DNA from 3 places in the Pseudocitrobacter faecalis genome. Region 2 is predicted to be linked to each of the others. Evidence: predicted binding sites of a transcription regulator. Region 2 holds the regulator's gene; each other region holds the start of a gene.
The links. Region 2 encodes CRP, which controls carbon source genes, mostly activating them, when cyclic AMP is high. Its sites were predicted from a motif close to ATGTGANNNNNNTCACAT; they were not measured.

Region 1: a site for CRP is predicted at 1,977-1,994, ahead of ACOXYR_RS05335 (YfcZ/YiiS family protein). Genes of this name have one in related genera too.
Region 3: a site for CRP is predicted at 1,686-1,703, ahead of serC (3-phosphoserine/phosphohydroxythreonine transaminase). Genes of this name have one in related genera too.

The regions. Positions count from the first base shown of each region.
Region 1 is NZ_CBDDNJ010000002.1:991,622-995,846, reverse strand. It holds gene fadJ (fatty acid oxidation complex subunit alpha FadJ) at 1-114, opposite strand, end outside; gene fadI (acetyl-CoA C-acyltransferase FadI) at 114-1,424, opposite strand; gene ACOXYR_RS05335 (YfcZ/YiiS family protein) at 1,587-1,871, opposite strand; gene fadL (long-chain fatty acid transporter FadL) at 2,244-3,563, shown strand; gene mlaA (phospholipid-binding lipoprotein MlaA) at 3,627-4,225, opposite strand, start outside.
Region 2 is NZ_CBDDNJ010000002.1:4,853,431-4,857,655, reverse strand. It holds gene ACOXYR_RS23330 (hydrolase) at 1-164, shown strand, start outside; gene ACOXYR_RS23325 (YheU family protein) at 161-379, shown strand; gene ACOXYR_RS23320 (phosphoribulokinase) at 406-1,275, shown strand; gene ACOXYR_RS23315 (OsmC family protein) at 1,389-1,793, opposite strand; gene crp (cAMP-activated global transcriptional regulator CRP) at 2,096-2,728, shown strand; gene ACOXYR_RS23305 (YccS/YhfK family putative transporter) at 2,777-4,225, shown strand, end outside.
Region 3 is NZ_CBDDNJ010000002.1:2,702,636-2,706,860, reverse strand. It holds gene ycaO (30S ribosomal protein S12 methylthiotransferase accessory factor YcaO) at 1-808, opposite strand, end outside; gene ACOXYR_RS13555 (DUF421 domain-containing protein) at 948-1,643, shown strand; gene serC (3-phosphoserine/phosphohydroxythreonine transaminase) at 1,830-2,918, shown strand; gene aroA (3-phosphoshikimate 1-carboxyvinyltransferase) at 2,987-4,225, shown strand, end outside.

The DNA of each region.
Region 1 (4,225 bases), 3.9 Mb from region 2:
CTGCGCACCAAACTCCGCCTTCAGGGTATTCATTTTTTCATCCGGCACATCGATGGTAATTATGGCGACGTTATCCGGGCGAACAGTGAGAGAAAATGCGGATATTGTCGTCATTATTCAGCCTCCAGTACCATTGCCGCGCCCAAACCACCCGCCGCGCAGGCGGTGACAAGGCCAAAACCGCCTCCCCGGCGGCGTAATTCATTGAGCGTTTGCGTGATCATTCGGGCACCGGTGGCGGCAAAGGGGTGCCCATAGGCTATCGATCCGCCCAACACATTGAACTTACTTTCGTCAACCTCACCGGTCGCCTGGGTACGCCCCAGCACGTCGCGGGCAAAACGATTGCTGGCAAGGCACTGAATATTTGCCAGCGTTTGTGCGGCAAACGCTTCATGCATATCAAACAACGTGAGATCTGCGAGGGTGAGCCCCGCGCGATCGAGCGCCAGCGGTGTGGCCCACGCCGGGCCGAGCAGCATATCCTGCTGCACCTCAATGGCGGTAAACGCGTAGCTGCGCAGATAGCCCAGCGGTGTTAAACCCAGTTCGCGGGCGCGCGATTCAGTCATTAAAATCACCGCCGCCGCGCCATCAGTCAGCGGCGTACTGTTGGCTGCCGTGACCGAGCCATGTTTACGGTCGAAGGCCGGGCGCAGTTTGGCGTAATCCGCCAGCGTCGAGCTACCGCGTATATTATTGTCCTGCTCCAGCGGGTCACGGAACGGTGGCGCGTAGGCCGTCATCACTTCATCCGCCAGTTTGCCTTCCGCCCATGCCTGCGCTGCCAGCTGATGCGAGCGATGCGCCAACGCGTCCTGCTCTTCACGCGTAATGTGGTACGTTTTCGCCATCTGTTCAGCCGTATCGCCCATGCGCAGGCCGGTAGAATATTCCGCAACCGCCGGGGGAACCGGCATCAGGTCGCGCAGCTTAAGGCGGGAAAAGAGTTTCAGGCGCTGGCCGAGCGTCCGCGCTTTATTGGCGTCAACCAGCGTCCGCGCCAGCTTTTTACTGACGCCAATCGGCAGCACGGAGGAGGAGTCCGCCCCGCCTGCAATCCCTGCGCGAATCGTCCCTGCCATCAGGCTTTCGGCCACGTTGGCGACCGCCTGAAAACTGGTGGCGCAGGCGCGACTGACGCTGTAGGCATCCGTGTGCACATTCATCCCCGTACCGAGGACAATTTCGCGGGCAATGTTAGGCGCTTCTGGCATCTGAACAACCTGGCCAAAAACCAGCTGTTCGATAATTTCAGGGGGAATTTCGCTACGCGCCAGCATTTCGCCCACTACCATTTTGCCGAGATCTATCGCCGGTACGCCGTGAAACGCGGTGGCCTGACGGGCAAATGGGGTACGTAAACCACTGACAATGGCAATGCGATCGCCCTGACGGGTGATAAGCGGTAATGCCTGACTCATAAAACTCCCCTGTTAAAAAATAAAACCAAAGTGGTCTGACCTGATAACAGTCTTAACTAATTTTTTACATTAAGCCAATCGGAGAGAGAGAAAAATGGGAGCTAAAACACACTGAAGGGAGAAAAGAAAACGCCCCTGCGGTGCAGAGGCGTTTGGGAAGGATTAACGCAGACCTAACTGGAAGATCAGCGTTTCAGCTTCGCAGGCGAAGACAAAATCGATGTCCATCTGTACACCGCCCTCAACGTCTTTGAAGACCGGGGTGATGACGCACGGATCGGATTCGACGCCACGCGCACGTTCAGTCAGCGCAGCGAGGGTTTCTTCAGCTTCAGCGCGAGTTGCAAAAACGCGGCTATAGGAGGCTGTGCAATCGGAGTTGTCCATGATGGTACCAACATCCATACAGCAGCAAACCGGGGTTTCATCAGCACTGCATTTACTCATTGTAGATTTCCTCTGTACATGCACGCGAAGGTGCCAGATAAACGATGCCCTTATTTTACGCTCCCCGGAAAGCTCCCTCCAGTTGTTCGTTATGCCAATTGAGATAAGTGACCGAAATCACACTTAAAAATGATCTAAAACAAAAATCACCCAAACAGATGAAGCTCAACCTCGCCAAATTTGCTAACCAGATCCCGTTTCGGTGATCATCTACGTAAAATCCGAGAAACAATATTGCAACATCATATCTGGTCAGACCTATACTCTCGTCACTGGTCTGATTTCTCTGACGTAGTCCAGCCCCTACACTTCGCGCTTCTGTTACTACATGTAACATTTTTTGTATAAAAATAACTCAATGAGGTTATGGTCATGAGCCAGAAAACCCGGTTTACAAAGTCTGCTCTCGCAGTCGCAGTGGCACTCGTTTCAACCCACGCCTGGTCTGCAGGCTTCCAGCTTAATGAGTTTTCTTCCTCTGGTCTAGGCCGCGCCTATTCCGGTGAAGGTGCCATCGCTGACGACGCAGGCAACGCCAGCCGTAACCCCGCGCTGATTATGATGTTTGATCGCCCGACGTTTTCTGCCGGTGCGGTTTATATTGACCCGGATGTAAACGTTTCAGGCCGCTCGCCAACCGGCAACAGCCTGAAAGCGGACAACATCGCGCCTACCGCATGGGTACCGAACGTTCACTTCGTGATGCCTATCAACGATCAATTCGGTTGGGGGGCATCTGTTACCTCTAACTATGGTCTGGCAACCGAGTTTAACGATACCTACGCCGCTGGCGCGTACGGCGGTACCACTGACCTTGAAACCCTGAACCTTAACCTGAGCGGCGCTTACCGCTTGAGTCCTCAATGGAGCTTCGGGGCTGGCTTCAACGCAGTCTACGCCCGTGCAAAAATCGACCGCTATGCGGGTGATTTAGGTCAGATCGTTGCTGGTTCTGGGGCTCTGCCACCTGCTCTGGCAGGCCAGGTAAGCCAGATCCCGGCAAACACGAAAATTGCGCACCTGAAAGGTGACGAATGGGGCTTTGGCTGGAATGCCGGTATTCTGTTTGAGCTTGATAAGAATAACCGTTACGGCTTTACCTACCGTTCTGAAGTGAAAATCGACTTTGATGGCGATTATAAGAGCGATCTTCCGTCAGCCTATAACCAAATTCTGGGTAATTTCGGCCTTCCGGCAGGCACCAACGGCAGCACCACGAATGGTTCTCTGACGCTGAATCTGCCAGAAATGTGGGAAATCTCCGGTTATAACCGTGTGGCTCCGCAGTGGGCTATCCACTATAGCGCCACCTACACCAGTTGGAGTCAATTCGAAGAGCTGAAGGCAACCAACAGCAGTGGCACACTGTTCCAGAAAGACGAGAACTTTAAAGACGCATGGCGCCTGGCGCTGGGTACCACCTATTACTATGACGATAACTGGACATTCCGTACCGGTATCGCTTTCGATGATAGCCCGGTCCCGTCTAATTACCGTTCTATCTCTATTCCGGATCAGGATCGCCTGTGGCTGAGCGCCGGTACGACCTATGCATTTAATGAAGATGCATCTGTCGATGTGGGGGTATCCTACATGCACGGCCAGAGTGTTAAATTCCAGGAAGGCCCATACACCTTTAAATCAGAAGGTAAAGCCTGGCTGTTCGGTACCAACTTCAACTATCGCTTCTAAGTTTTACCCCAATAAAAAAGGTGAGCCTCAGTGCTCACCTTTTCTCTATCTACACTCCGCGATTTACTCAGAGTCGATATCTTTTAAATCATCCTGAATCGCCTGGGCGTTCGGGTTTTCTTCCGGTTTCAGCTTACCGCCATTGGCAATAAAGTCGTGACGCTGGAAGTAAGCTTCGCGCACCAGAATGTATGGATCGGAAGACTGCCGCAGCAGACCATCGGAGTCGAGCAACTGGGCGCGCGTTTCCACCCCTTCAACCGCCCATTTACCGATAGACATTGGCCAGGTCAGCCAGGAGAGCACCGGATACAGGGTATCGGCCATATCGCCGCCCTCATCACGCAGGGTGAAACTTCCGTAGAACGGCAGTTGCATGTACGGGCCGTAACCCACGCCATAATGGCCCAACGTACTGCCGAAGCGGTGCGGTTCTACGCGTTGCAGTTTCGGGTTTGCCATCCCGGCCACATCAATAAAGCCGCCCATCCCCAGAATGGTGTTCAGGAAGAAGCGCGTGAAGTGCACCATCCCCTGGTAGGGGTCACCTTGCAGGAAGTAGTTGGCCATTACCGCTGGCTCTTCCAGGTTGCTGGTAAAGTTGCCAAGGCCGGTACGCGCAGGCTGCGGAACATAATCGCGCCATGCAACAGCCACCGGAC
Region 2 (4,225 bases):
ACGTTATCCCTGACGCTGACACACTTCCTGCCTGCGTCGAATACCAGTTAACGGAACATGGCGGCCACGTTGGCTTTATCGGCGGTACCTTCCGGCGACCGCAAATGTGGCTGGAGAGACGTATTCCCGACTGGCTGATGCCGTGGCTTGGAGGTGAAAGATGATCATTCCCTGGCAAGATATCGACCCTGAAACGCTCGATAACCTGATTGAAAGCTTTGTGTTGCGTGAAGGCACCGATTATGGTGAATATGAACGTTCACTTGCGCAAAAGGTCGCCGACGTAAAACAGCAACTACAACGCGGCGAAGCGGTTCTGGTGTGGTCGGAACTTCATGAAACCGTCAACATCATGCCCCGCAGCCAGTTTCGCGGTTAATCTTACCGACTCGGGAGTTGTTCGCTATGTCTGCCAAACATCCGGTTATCGCCGTCACGGGTTCCAGCGGGGCGGGAACCACCACCACCAGCCTCGCGTTCCGCAAAATTTTCGCCCAGCTTAAGCTTCACGCCGCAGAGGTGGAAGGCGACAGTTTTCACCGCTACACGCGTCCGGAAATGGACTTAGCCATCCGTAAGGCGCGCGATATGGGGCGCCATATCAGCTACTTCGGCCCGGATGCCAACGACTTCAGCCTGCTGGAACAGACGTTCCGCGAGTACGGGCACAGCGGCACCGGACAGTCGCGAAAATATCTGCATACCTACGATGAAGCGGTGCCGTGGAATCAGGTGCCGGGAACCTTCACCCCGTGGCAACCTCTGCCAGAGCCAACCGACGTGCTGTTTTTTGAAGGGCTGCACGGTGGCGTGGTGACGCCGCATCACGATGTGGCGAAACATGTGGATTTACTGGTCGGCGTAGTGCCAATCGTTAACCTGGAGTGGATCCAGAAGATGATCCGCGACACCAGCGAGCGCGGTCACTCCCGCGAGGCGGTGATGGATTCCGTCGTGCGCTCAATGGAAGATTACATCAACTTCATCACGCCGCAGTTCTCACGCACACATCTCAACTTCCAGCGCGTCCCGACGGTCGACACCTCTGACCCGTTCGCCGCCAAAGGCATTCCGTCACTGGATGAGAGCTTTGTGGTGATCCACTTCCGCAATCTCGACAATATCGATTTCCCCTGGCTGCTGGCGATGCTGCAGGGATCATTCATCTCGCATATGAATACGCTGGTCGTTCCCGGCGGCAAGATGGGGCTGGCGATGGAATTGATCATGACGCCGCTGGTGCAGAGATTGATGGAAGGGAAGAAGATTGGGTGAACGGTGCGGGCTGGGCCCCTCACCCTAACCCTCTCCCAGAGGGAGAGGGTACCGATTGTGCGGTTTTCTCCCTCTCCCTCTGGGAGAGGGCCGGAGTGAGGGGGGCCGTCAACTTACCCCTCCACCACCTCATAAGAATGGGTAATGTTCACCGCTTTGCCCAGCATCAGCGCCACTGAACAATATTTCTCAGCCGACAAATCTACGGCACGGGACACCGCCGCATCTTTCAGCTCTTTGCCGGTCACTATGAAGTGCAGATTAATATGCGTGAACAGACGCGGCGCTTCTTCACGGCGTTCAGACGTCAATTTAACTTCACAATCGGTCACGTCATAGCGGCCCTTTTGCAAAATAGACACCACGTCGATGGCGCTACAGCCACCCGCCGCCATCAGCACGACTTCCATGGGGCTTGGCGCTTTATCACCTGAGTTGCCATCCATCAAAATCTGGTGCCCGGAAGCCGACTCACCCAGGAAGGTTAACCCTTCCACCCATTTCACACGCGCTTGCATAATTGTCACTCCAGAGTTGCAAATTTATTGTCAGATTACGCGCACATAACAAATCTCGCAACGGAAGTAGACCTGGGTCATGCTGAAGCGAGACACCAGGAGACACACGGCGAAAGCTATGCTAAAACAGTCGGGATGCTACAGAGATACATAAACGTACTGCATGTATGCAGAGGACATCACTTACTGGTCGCGACAATCTTTGACGGCCAACTTCCCAGGTAGAGGGAAGGATATTATTTCAACCAGTGGCGGCCTGATTTATGCCGCTGGCGATAGCTTATAACAGAGGATAACCGCGCATGGTGCTTGGCAAACCGCAAACAGACCCGACACTCGAATGGTTCTTGTCTCATTGCCACATTCATAAGTACCCATCGAAGAGCACGCTGATTCACCAGGGTGAAAAAGCGGAAACGCTGTATTACATCGTTAAAGGCTCCGTGGCAGTACTCATCAAGGATGAGGAAGGCAAAGAGATGATCCTTTCCTACCTCAACCAGGGCGATTTCATCGGCGAACTGGGCCTGTTTGAAGAAGGTCAGGAACGTAGCGCCTGGGTTCGGGCGAAAACCGCCTGTGAAGTGGCTGAAATCTCCTACAAAAAATTCCGTCAGCTTATCCAGGTTAACCCGGATATCCTGATGCGTCTCTCCTCTCAGATGGCGCGCCGTCTGCAGGTGACCTCTGAGAAAGTCGGTAACCTGGCGTTCCTCGACGTAACCGGTCGTATCGCGCAGACGCTGCTGAATCTGGCGAAACAGCCGGATGCCATGACCCACCCGGACGGTATGCAGATCAAAATTACCCGTCAGGAAATCGGTCAGATCGTCGGCTGCTCCCGCGAAACAGTGGGCCGCATCCTGAAGATGCTGGAAGATCAGAACCTGATCTCTGCACACGGTAAAACGATCGTCGTTTACGGCACGCGTTAATCTCGTCTGACGGCGTATTGTTCGCACAATACGCCGTTTTTGTCTCTTATGTGGCGCAGGCTGATTTACCACCCGGAAGTCAACTATGCACTGCGGCAAACGCTGGTGTTATGTTTGCCGGTCGCCGTCGGCCTGATCCTCGGCCAACTTCAACACGGTTTACTGTTTTCTTTGGTGCCTGCCTGCTGCAACATCGCCGGGCTGGATACTCCTCATAAACGCTTCTTCAAACGCCTGATTATCGGTGGGTCGCTGTTCGCTGGTTGCAGCCTGATTGTGCAACTGCTGCTGGCCGATGATATCCCGCTACCGTTTATCCTCACCGGGCTGGCGATGGTGCTGGGCGTTACCGCCGAAATCAGCGCCCTGCACGGGCGATTACTTCCGGCCTCGCTGATAGCCGCCATTTTTACCCTGAGCCTGGCGGGCAATATGCCCATCTGGGAGCCGCTACTTATCTACGCGCTCGGCACGTTGTGGTACGGGCTGTTTAACTGGTTTTGGTTCTGGTTGTGGCGTGAACAACCGCTGCGCGAGTCGTTGAGCCTGCTCTATCGCCAACTGGCCGAGTACTGCGAAGCTAAATATAGCTTGCTGACGCAACATACCGATCCCAATACCGCCCTGCCGCCGTTGCTTAACCGTCAGCAGAAAGTGGTCGATCTGATTTCCCAGTGTTACCAGCAAATGCATATGCTGGCAGCCAATCAACACAATGATTACAAGCGTCTGCTGCGCGCCTTCCAGATGGGGCTGGATTTGCAGGAGCACATTTCAGTGAGCCTGCATCAGCCGGAAGAGGTGCAAAAGCTGGTTGAGCGTAGCCACGCCGAAGCGGTGATTCGCTGGAACGCGCAGACCGTCGCCGCACGCCTGCGGGTCATGGCCGATGATATTCTCTATCACCGCTTCCCGACGCGCTTCAACATGGATAAACAAATTGGCGCGCTGGAGAAAATTGCCCGTCAGCATCCGGATAACCCGGTCGGGCAGTTCTGCGCCTGGCACTTCAGCCGCATCGCCAAAGTGTTGCGCGCGCAGCGCCCCCTTTATCCGCGAAACCTGATGGCCGACAAAGAACGTCGCCTGCCCCTGTTCCCGGCGCTGAAAAGCTATCTGTCGCTGAAATCGCCCGCGCTGCGTAATGCTGCGCGCTTAAGCGTCATGTTGAGCATCGCCAGCCTGATGGGGGCGGCGCTGCATCTGCCAAAACCCTATTGGATCTTAATGACCGTGCTGCTGGTGACACAAAACGGCTACGGCGCGACACGCGTGCGTATCTTCCACCGAGCGGCAGGCACGCTGGCGGGGCTGGTGATTGCCGCCGTAACGTTGCACTACCATTTCCCGGAAGGGTTTGCGCTGACCGCAATGCTGGTGATCACCCTGATAAGCTATCTGATTATTCGCAAAAGCTACGGCTGGGCGACGGTCGGTTTCACCATTACGGCGGTGTACACCCTGCAATTGCTGACGCTCAACGGCGAGCAGTTTATC
Region 3 (4,225 bases), 2.2 Mb from region 2:
AGGTTCCGTTTGCCGGGTTGAACAGTACAACGCAGATAACCGGATATTTCCCCCCTAAAGAGCCGTCGTAAGCGAAAATAGGGAACCCTTCCGCTTCCAGTTTTTCGATAGACGCCACGACGCCTGGATAGCGTGCCATCACCTCTTTTGGGATCTCCGGCAGGCTGATGCTCTCAGCGATGATGCGGTTTTTAATATGACGCTCAAACACTTCCGACAGACCCTGTACGCGCGCTTCATTAGCGGTATTGCCTGCAGACATACCGTTAGAAACATACAGATTGCCGACGATATTCATCGGGATATAAATGGTTTCGCCATCGGACTGGCGAGTAAACGGCAGACCGCAAACACCCCGATCGGTATTGCCCGATTGCAGATCCACCATCAGGCTGCCGGTCAACTGATCGTCAGGATCGTAGAACGCGCGCAGACGCGCATCGAGCAGACCTTCCGGCAGCTCATCATCTTCCGGGATCGGGAACCATTTTTCGTTCGGATAATGCACGAATGGGCCGTTAGCGATTTTCTCGCCCAGCCAGAAATCGGCGAAGAAGTAGTTGGTCGACAGGCGCTCAAAATATTCCCCTAACGCGGACGCCAGCGCGGCTTTTTTGGTTGCGCCTTTACCGTTGGTAAAGCACAGCGAACACGCTTTGTCGCGAATATGTACCGACCAGACGTTTGGTACCGGGTTCAGCCATGAGGCCTCTTCGATGTCAAAGCCCAGGTCGAGCAGTTTTTGCTGGAAGCGAGCGATGGAATCTTCCAGTGCGGCATCTTTGCCGGGGATATAGGTTTGCGTCATGACGGTCTCGTTTTTATCGTACGGAAAGCGCGCAATCATACGGGGTTTGGATGAATGTATCTATCGCGATTGATAATCAATAATAAATTAAATGCGCTGGTCTATGATTAACGACAATGACATCGTTACAGGCATAAAAATGAAATCGTTCGATCTCCATCGCATGGCTCTGGATAAAGTTCCTCTGGATTTCCTCGGCGAAGTGGCACTGCGTTCGCTCTACACATTTATTCTGGTTTTCCTGTTCCTGAAAATTACCGGTCGGCGCGGCGTGCGGCAGATGTCGCTGTTTGAAGTGCTTATCATCCTGACGCTGGGCTCCGCCGCGGGCGATGTGGCGTTTTATGACGATGTGCCCATGCTCCCCGTGTTAGTCGTTTTTATCACGTTAGCCGCCCTTTATCGACTGGTGATGTGGCTGATGTCCCGTAGCGAAAAACTGGAAGATTTACTGGAAGGAAAGCCGCTCGTTGTGGTGGAAGAGGGGGAGCTTGCGTGGGAGCGTTTGCAATCCGAGAACATGACCGAATTTGAGTTTTTTATGGAGCTGCGGTTGGGCGGCGTAGAGCATCTCGGGCAGGTGCGGTTGGCCATTATGGAGACGAACGGGCAAATCAGCATTTATTATTATCCCGATGATGATGTGAAGGCCGGTTTGGTGATTTTACCGTCGAGCTGCATATCGCGCTTTACCACGATTCCCGAGGCCGCCGATTACGCCTGCGTTCGGTGCAGCGCGATTTTTCATTTTAATGCCGGGGAACATCAATTATGTCCTCGCTGTGCAAATCCAGAATGGTCGAAGGCCAGCAGCGCGAAACGCGTCACCGGCTAGCGGATTTCTCCATTTTCACTCGTCAATGCCGAATATTCTGTTGTGTGACTCAGAGCGCATTTTCTGGCCGCTCAGTATTACCCATTGCGGCGCGTGTCACTGAATGATAAAACCGATATCCACAGGAATAACTTATATCCGGGTGAACACACCCGGGTAGACAACATTGCAACGTGGTGAGGGGAAATGGCTCAGGTCTTTAATTTCAGTTCGGGTCCGGCAATGCTACCGGCAGATGTCCTTAAACAGGCGCAGCACGAATTACGCGACTGGAACGGATTGGGTACATCAGTAATGGAAGTCAGCCACCGTGGGAAAGAATTTATCCACGTGGCGGAAGAAGCAGAAAAGGATTTTCGTGACCTGCTCAATATCCCTTCCAACTATAAAGTGTTGTTCTGTCACGGCGGTGGTCGCGGTCAGTTCGCGGGCGTTCCGCTGAATATTCTGGGGGACAAAACCACCGCAGATTACGTTGACGCCGGCTACTGGGCTGCCAGTGCGGTAAAAGAAGCGAAGAAATACTGCTCGCCAAATGTGATTGACGCCAAAATTACCGTTGACGGGAAGCGTGCCGTGAAGCCGATGAGCGAATGGCAACTCTCTGACAATGCGGCATACCTTCACTATTGCCCGAATGAAACCATTGATGGCATCGCCATTGATGAAACCCCGAATTTCGGCAAAGACGTGGTTGTTGCCGCCGATTTCTCCTCGACCATTCTTTCCCGCCCGATTGACGTCAGCCGCTTTGGCGTGATTTACGCAGGCGCGCAGAAAAACATCGGCCCGGCAGGCCTGACGCTGGTGATTGTGCGTGAAGATCTGCTCGGCAAAGCCAACATCGCTTGCCCGTCCATTCTGGATTACTCGGTACTGAACGAGAACGACTCCATGTTCAACACGCCGCCGACCTTTGCCTGGTATCTGGCGGGGCTGGTATTCAAATGGCTGAAAGAGCAGGGCGGCGTGGCGGCAATGGATCGCATCAACCAGCAAAAAGCTGAACTGCTGTACGGCGTTATCGACAACAGCGATTTCTATCGTAACGATGTTGCGGCGTCTAACCGTTCTCGCATGAACATTCCGTTCCAGCTGGCGGACAGCGCACTGGATAAAGTCTTCCTGGAAGAGTCCTTTGCCGCAGGTCTGCATTCGCTGAAAGGCCACCGCGTCGTCGGCGGGATGCGTGCGTCAATCTACAACGCGATGCCGCTGGCAGGCGTTCAGGCATTGACCGATTTCATGCAAGACTTCGAACGTCGCCACGGTTAATTTTTTCATTTTCATCCCCTGCAGCACTCTGCAGGGGTTTTTATTGTCGATTTTGAGAGTTGAGTTTCATGGAATCCCTGACGTTACAACCCATTGCGCGTGTTGATGGCACCATTAACCTGCCTGGTTCAAAAAGTGTCTCTAACCGCGCCTTGCTGCTGGCAGCTTTAGCACGCGGCACCACTGTCCTGACAAACCTGCTGGACAGCGACGATGTTCGCCACATGCTAAATGCGCTGAGTGCGCTGGGAATTCACTACACCCTGTCTGCCGATCGCACCCGCTGCGAAGTCACGGGTAACGCAGGTCCATTGCAGGCTAATGAATCACTGGAATTATTCCTCGGGAACGCCGGCACGGCGATGCGCCCTCTGGCGGCGGCGCTCTGCCTGGGTCATAACGATATCGTGCTGACCGGCGAACCGCGCATGAAAGAGCGTCCGATTGGGCACCTGGTTGACGCGCTACGTCAGGGTGGGGCACAAATTACCTATCTCGAACAGGAAAACTATCCACCGCTGCGTTTACAGGGCGGGTTTAGCGGCGGCAACGTTGAGGTTGACGGTACTGTTTCGAGCCAGTTCCTGACGGCATTGCTGATGACCGCGCCGCTGGCACCGAAGGACACCATTATCACCATCAAAGGCGATCTGGTTTCTAAACCGTACATCGACATCACCCTGCACCTGATGAAAACGTTTGGTGTTGAGGTTGAAAACCAACATTATCAGCGCTTTGTCGTGCGCGGCGGTCAACAGTATCACTCTCCGGGCCAGTATCTGGTGGAAGGAGATGCCTCGTCCGCGTCCTATTTCCTGGCCGCGGGGGCAATCCGTGGCGGTACCGTGAAGGTAACAGGTATTGGTCGTAACAGCGTGCAGGGCGATATCCGCTTTGCTGACGTGCTGGAAAAAATGGGCGCGACCATCACCTGGGGCGATGACTATATTGCCTGTACCCGTGGCGAACTGAATGCCATTGATATGGACATGAACCATATTCCCGACGCTGCGATGACTATTGCTACGGCCGCGTTGTTCGCTAAAGGCACCACTACGTTACGTAATATTTACAACTGGCGCGTGAAAGAGACCGATCGTCTGTTTGCGATGGCGACGGAGCTGCGCAAAGTGGGTGCGGAAGTGGAAGAGGGCGAAGATTACATTCGCGTCACGCCGCCGGCAAAACTGCAGTTTGCTGACATTGGCACCTACAACGATCACCGCATGGCGATGTGCTTCTCGCTGGTGGCGCTGTCTGATACGCCGGTAACCATCCTTGACCCGAAATGTACGGCGAAGACCTTC